DNA from 2 places in the Amygdalobacter nucleatus genome. Region 1 is predicted to be linked to the other one. Evidence: predicted binding sites of a transcription regulator. Region 1 holds the regulator's gene; the other holds the start of a gene.
The links. Region 1 encodes NrdR, which represses ribonucleotide reductase genes. Its sites were predicted from a motif close to CACNANATNTNGTG; they were not measured.

Region 1 (3,794 bases):
TGCAAACTAAGTTAGCTAAATCATCTTTGGCAATGCCCTCATCTTGGTCCTGACAAGCATACTCGGGTAAATTAACTCTTGTGGTAAAATCGCCCAAAGCCACTGATCTTGCTGCGCTAGATAGGGCCCGAATTGGCCGAGACAGCTGGCGAATGAAAGCATAAATAACTAAAAGTGCAACAAGAATAGCGATAATCAAGGTCATTAGCCAGCCATTAATCAAATAAAGCGTTAAATCAGACCAAATATCAACATGCTGATGAATCTGGATAATTCCCAAAGTTGAACCATAAACATTATAAATTGGTTTAACGACACTCAGCCACTTACCGCCTTCTTTGGCAAATAGGCCACGATAGGCATTATCATAGGCTGCACCTTGACGCGATAATTCAACTCCGCTATATCCACTAGGCACTATATAATTGCGGCTATTCAAAGAACGACTAAACACCTCTTTCAAGCTCTCAGGCATACCTGACTTGAAACGAATTTCGCCTTCTGAATCTAATAACCAAACATAACTGTTATTCGTGGTGGAAGCAATAATCTGCAAGCGGTCGTTGATTTTGTCTTGAATGCGATACAAATCGCTGATTTTCACAACCTTCTCATCACGAAATAAGTCTTCAAAACTCACAGCCGCCTTCTGCATTTCGAGCAGGCGGCCGCGGTTAATTGATGTAGCTAATATATTGTAATAGCTTAGAGTAAGCAATATAAAGCCCACTAGAAAAGTCAGGCACATCAAAAGACCTGTCTTAGTGTACAAATTAAAGAAGTGATATGTGCTATCTGCTTCCTGCTTAGGCGTCTTACGCCATGGAAAGATTGCCATCTCTAAAGCTTACCTTTTTCTTAATTATTGGTTTACTTCAAATTTGTAGCCAACGCCCCAAACTGTCTTGATCTGCCAGACATCAGAGCCACCAGTTGCATCAATACGTTCGCGAATACGTTTGATATGCACATCAACCGTTCTTGATTCACCATAGAAATCATAGCCCCAAACTTGACCCAACAATTGTTCACGTGTAAATACGCGATTTGGATGAGTTGCTAAGAAGAACAATAGTTCCAACTCCTTAGGTGGCATATCCAATTCAACCCCATTGACGACAGCTGTATAGCTGAGCTTGTCTACAGTGAAATTAGGATAAGAAACTCTATCTTCTGTCTGAGTCTTTGGTCCCTCCATCTTGGCATTGCTGCGGCGCAAAACAGCCTTCACGCGAGCCATAAACTCCTGGGCATCAAATGGCTTAGAAATGTAATCATCAGCACCGAGCTCCAAGCCAACAACTTTATCTAATGTTTCACTTCTAGCTGTCAACATAATAATTGGCGTAGAACTTGTCTTTCTAATTTCGCGGCAAATATCGTAACCATCTTTGCCAGGTAACATTAAGTCGAGGATGACAATATCTGGGCCATATTCAGTAAAGGCTGTATAGGCCTCCAAACCATTATTCACCGTCTTAACTGTGAAACCGTCTTTCATGAAATAAAGTCTTAAAAGTTCGCAAATATTGGCGTCATCATCAATAATTAGTGCTTTTTTCGACAAATTCAAATCACTCATCTTTTCCTCCATTTAATTTTCATTATCGTGTTTTTTATTTTGGTAAAGGCTGCCTAAAATCTGTTGAAAGCCTTCCAAATCGGTAAATTGACGATACACTGAGGCAAAACGAACATAAGCAACTTCATCCATATCCTTCAAATGATCCATCACCAGTTCACCAATCGTGCGACTAGGGATTTCCCGTTTCAACAAGTTATGCAAACTTCCCTCTATATTATCCACCATTTGACTAATATCTTCTGCACTTATCGGGCGTTTGCTACAGGACTTTAACACACTATTCATCAATTTATCACGGTCAAACGCCTCACGCGTACCATCTTTTTTGACCACAATCAATGGTAGATATTCTAATTTTTCATAAGTTGTAAAGCGACGCTTACAATTATTGCATTCACGCCGGCGCCGAATAATAGCGCCATCATCCATCGGTCTAGAATCAATAACCCGGTCACTATCTTCTTTGCAAACTGGACAACGCATCTAAGCTACCCTTTCCTTTTAACAAAAAGTGCTGACCATCAAAGCAATCAGCACCTTATGCGTCATATTCTAACTGCCAACAACACAATTATTCGTTGACATCCTCATCCTCAGAATAGAACCAAGGCAAAATCTTTGTACTCTTCTCAGTTTTTGCCTTAGGTGTTGATGAAGCATTACCATTCATAAAACTTGGCTTCTGCATATTAGGCTGCTTAGGAGCTACATATGCATTACGGTTGCTTGCAAAAGCACTTGTCTGTGGATTTGCAAAGCTATTGTTCAAGCTAGCCATCTTACCCTGTGCAAAACGAGATGTTGTTGGCTGGCTCTCACGTTGGCTCATTGAATTATTCAAGAAATCTGGCATAGCTGGTGCAACCTTAGCAACTGGTTGTGCCTTTGGGCTAGTCTGACTCTTAGCAAAAGAAAGGTCGCGACCGTTTGTATCCTTGTTGCGATTACGATTCTCATCAGTAAAGCCTGTCGCAATCAAAGTAACAGCGATTTGGTCACCCATAGATTCATCGTTGACAGCACCCATGATGATCTCTGCCTCTGGTGAAGCTGCATCACGTACCAAGGAAGCTGCCTTGTTGATCTCTTTGAGCTTCATGTCTGAACCTGTGAAGTTGATCAAGATCTTACGAGCACCATCGATAGATGTTTCGAGCAATGGGCTGTTCATAGCAAAGTTGATAGCTTCATCGACACGATTCTCGCCCTCAGCCTTACCAATACCTAAGTGACAAATACCAACATTGGTCATGATACGTTTAACATCGGCCATATCCAAGTTGATTAAGCCATTGACAGTTACCAAATCTGAAATGCCTAGGACACCAAACTCTAAGACTTCATCAGCCATCTTAAAAGCGTCAACTAAAGTTGTATCTTCCTGGCTAATTTCAAGTAATTTATCATTTGGCACGACAATCAAAGCATCAACATACTGTTCAAGTTCGCGTATACCTGCCTCAGCATTCATCATGCGCTTAGCGCCTTCGAAGCGGAATGGTCTTGTCACAACACCAACTGTCAAAATGCCCATATCATGTGCAATCTGAGCAATTACAGGTGCTGCACCTGTACCAGTGCCACCGCCCATACCAGCTGTGATAAACAGCATATCGGCGCCTTCTATTTTGTCTGCAATTTCCTCACGGGATTCATCAGCAGCTTTGGCACCAATTTGTGGATCAGCTCCAGCACCTAGGCCACGCGTCACTTTATCCCCAATTACGATCTTCTCATTTGCTTCTGTCACATCTAAAGCTTGCGCGTCAGTATTGATCGCAATATATTCAACACCTTCTGCTGGCTCAATCAACATACGTGTCAAAGCGTTACAGCCACCGCCGCCAACACCAACCACTTTAATCGAAGCGTAGTTCGATTTTTCCATTGCAATGTTCATTTACTACCTCAAATCACACAAAAGTTAGTTAAATTATAGGCTGCCTGTTATCTACTAACAGTGCTAATTTATAAACTATTTATAAATAATACACTATGTAATAATTGTAAACAAGCTGTCATATAGCTGTCGGCAAACTACTGGTACCAATTGACGTACTGTAATCAGCCTCTTATATTATATTACAATTTAATTACATTTGCTTGCCTTATGGCGTGGTACCTCTCCTTCAAGTAGATATGACGGATTAATTCTAGCTATCCTCTGATATTGTTCAGTCAAATCAGGCCGCTCCATCTCTATAAGGCT
Region 2 (3,794 bases), 550 kb from region 1:
TAAATCAGGCTTGTTTTCAGTGTTAAAAGCAAAGGTGAAACGTGGACTTTCATTTGCCCAATCTAAAACGAAATAACTTGCTACATTCTTGCAGATACATTCACCGCTTGCGTGCTGGTTGCTGAATTTTTCAATTGTAGCTTCACCGCTACTTGGATAGATATATTCAGGTGCTAATTCCTTGAGATAGCGTACAGTTGTATGGCGAATTTGCCAAAGATGCCAAACAATTGGGTTAGCACTAACACCAATTTTCATTTTGCCGATGGCTGGAAAGTTAATTGCTTCCTTGAATAGACCATCTGCCCCGATAGTTGCCTTGAAATTACAGAAAGAGCAGGCAATACTGTTACGGTTAGCTTGATAAATGACTAAGTGCTCTTGACAGTTAGGGCAGCTGTAAAGCAGATTGTCCAAGCCGCGAGCGAGATTATAGTGCCAATAGTTATAAGCTTTTTTGCCGTTTTTGATTCTCAATAACTGATTGCGATAATCATTGATTTGCAGGAGCTCTGCCATTTTTTCCCGAATTTCATCTAATTCCAGCTTGCTCGTTTGTTCACCTGTATAGATAAGCTCGCTTGTAGCTGTAATTTTGCCAAAACGTAAGCCTTTGTAACCACTCCAACGTGGCCAGGAGAGAAAGGCGCCATCAATATTGCAATAAATCAAATTGGCCTTAGCACGTTGAACTAATTTGATGAAAGCGTCTGAAAAAAGTTCATGTCTACCATCAGGTGTGCGTTCTCCTTCTGGAAAAATAGCAATTGATTCATTACTTCTAAGCATCGTCAACATTTGTTTAACAGCAATGTAGTCGCTGTTAAATTGCGTAATGTTGATGGTTTTCATTTTGGCCGTTATCCAAGGTAAAAAGCCTTTGCCTTCTTGTAAGAAGCTGCCTGCGACAAAGTGAAGTTTCATCTGGCTGCCTAAAGCAAGCATAACTAGAAGCGGATCGATCAAAGATGAGTGTGGGGCGATAATGATACTTGGGCCTTGTAATTTCTGACTATCGAACTTTCGTTCACAGGTGAAACGGAAAAAGATAGCAAAAACTACTCGTAATAAATAATAAGCAGCAGTATAAAACAAAGGTGAAATTGCTAGTTTAGATTTATTTTTGGCTTGACCGATAAGTTTGAAAGATAAGGTTTTGAGACCAATTTTTTTAATTTTGGTTTTATCTACGTTATCTGTCTGTTCAGATGGATCGCCGTCAGCTTGACGAAAGTGCTTGGTATTCAATGCTGTTACCTCATAGTAAATATACTTATATACGCGTTTAATTATAAGCTAAATGCGAAAAGTTTGTATATTAAATTGATTTCTAGCAAATAATACAAGATTAATACGCTTGTGTTACTTAAACCTGCTAAGTCTTTATAAGCAAAATAAGGTGTTTTTGCCAGTATGCTAGCTAATCTGCGCTATGTGATTTGGAAGAAAACTTAATTTAATTGCAAAATAGGCGATGCTTATGCTACTATATCTGGCGTTACTTAGCTATGAGATAGTTTAATGTAGCTTGCAGCTTGCATCTATCCATGGTAAAATTCCAAGCGTTAGGCCTACATACAACACAATATGTAGTGTTTAAATCGAATGGCAATTCGAAGTTTAGGCTTTTCCTTAAAATGTTTAACCGCTATATTTTGTAGTAGTAATTAGAGGGGACTGGAATACATTATGTCATTAGAAGTTATCAAGCGTGATGGTAAAGTAGTTGCTTTTGATCGTGAGAAGATCAAGATTGCAATTGAAAAAGCCATGAACTCCGCCACAGGTAATTTTGTAGATGGTCAAGCGGAAGAAATTGCATGTGAAATTGAGGAGTTTGCTAGAAATATTCCCCGTGCTATTACCATTTATTTGATTGAAGATCAGGTTTATTACAGTTTGATCAAGCATGACAATGCCGCTACAGCTAGAGCTTATGAGAATTACAAGGCTGTACAGAGCTTCAAACGTAAAGATAACACGACAGATGCCGGCATCATTGGCTTGATTGAAGCAACTAACCGTGACGCTATGGATGAGAATTCTAACAAAAATGCCTTCCTAGCCGCAACGCAGCGTGACTTGATTGCTGGTGAAGTTTCCAAAGATATTGCTCGTCGTAAGATTATGCCAACGGATATTTTGCAGGCACATGATTCAGGCGCAATTCATTACCATGATCTTGATTATGCAATTCAGCCGATTTTTAATTGCTGCTTAGTCAACCTAGAAGATATGTTGAATAACGGTACAGTTATCAATGGCAATCAGATTGAAACACCACACACTTTCCGCGTGGCATGTACAGTTACAACTCAGATTATTGCGCAAGTTGCGTCTAACCAGTATGGCGGTCAGTCCATAAACGGCTTTGATCGCATCTTAGCTCCATTTGTGCGCAAGTCTTTCAAGCGCTATTTAGCTGAGGTCTTAGAAGAACAAAAAGACGTTTATGGTGCAGAAGTAAGTGCAGCCAATCAGCAAAATGCTGAAGAGGTAGCTTGGCGCAGAACTAGAAGAGAGATCAAAGATGGTGTGCAGACAGTGCAGTATCAGATCAATACTTTAATGACAACCAACGGTCAATCACCGTTTGTTACCTTGTTCTTGTATTGCCCACCTGAGAATGAATACTCCAAAGAAGCTGCCATGATTACAGAAGAGATTCTGAGACAGAGAATTGAGGGCATTAAGAATAAGTGCGGCGTTTACGTTACACCAGCTTTCCCTAAACTTATCTATGTTTTGGATGAACACAATATTCGTGAGGGTGCACCTTATTTCTATCTAACAAAATTGGCCGCTGAATGCACAGCTAAGCGCATGTATCCTGACTATATTTCAGCTAAGAAGATGCGTAAGATGTATGAAGGCAATGTCTTTAGCCCAATGGGTTGCCGTTCATTCTTGAGTCCTTGGAAAAATGAGAAGGGTGAATATGTCTTTGATGGCCGCTTCAATCAAGGCGTTGTGACTTTGAACTTGCCACAAATTGGTTTGCTAAATCGTGGCGATGAAGAAGGCTATATGAAGATGCTCGATAAGCGACTTCAGATTGTTAAAAAAGCGCTTTTACTTAGACATGAACGCCTGATGACAGTTAATTCTAATGTTAGCCCATTACACTGGCAGTATGGTGCAATTGCACGTTTAGGGGAAGGCGAGAAGATTGCCAAATTCCTCGAAAAAGGTTATTCAACTTTGAGCATTGGTTATATCGGTTTGTACGAAGCTAGTTATTTGGTAACAGGTAAGAGCCATACAACGCCTGAAGGTAAGGCCTTTGCTTTGCGTGTTATGCACAAACTTAATGATGCTGCTGACAAGTGGAAAGCTGAAACTGGTTTAGGCTTCAGTGTTTATGGTACGCCAGCTGAGTCTTTGACGCATAGATTTTGTGCAATTGATAGAGCTCATTTTGGTGAAATTGAAAATGTCACAGACAAAGGTTATTACACAAACTCTTATCATGTAGATGTCCGCGAGCATATCAGCGTGTTTGATAAGTTCAAGTTTGAAGCAGAATTCCAGCCACTTTCCAAAGGCGGTATGATTTCTTACGTTGAGATACCTAATATGCAGAACAATATTGCTGCTATTTTGGAGATGATTCAGTATATTTACGATACAATCATGTACGCTGAGTTCAATACTAAGCTCGATTATTGCCATGAATGTGGATATAGTGGTGAGATAAAGCTAGATGATAAAAATATCTGGACTTGCCCACAGTGTGGCAATAATAATCGCAATAAGTTGACAGTTGTACGTCGAACTTGTGGCTATTTGGGTTC

Region 2: a site for NrdR is predicted at 1,582-1,595, ahead of nrdD (anaerobic ribonucleoside-triphosphate reductase). Genes of this name have one in related genera too.

The regions. Positions count from the first base shown of each region.
Region 1 covers NZ_JARFNM010000001.1:345,975-349,768, reverse strand. Annotated here, with positions in the region: gene PYS62_RS01590 (HAMP domain-containing sensor histidine kinase) at 1-838, opposite strand, end outside; gene PYS62_RS01585 (response regulator transcription factor) at 863-1,573, opposite strand; gene nrdR (transcriptional regulator NrdR) at 1,595-2,068, opposite strand; partial or broken gene ftsZ (cell division protein FtsZ) at 2,409-3,485, opposite strand.
Region 2 covers NZ_JARFNM010000001.1:899,272-903,065, forward strand. Annotated here, with positions in the region: gene PYS62_RS04110 (lysophospholipid acyltransferase family protein) at 1-1,248, opposite strand, end outside; gene nrdD (anaerobic ribonucleoside-triphosphate reductase) at 1,690-3,794, shown strand, end outside.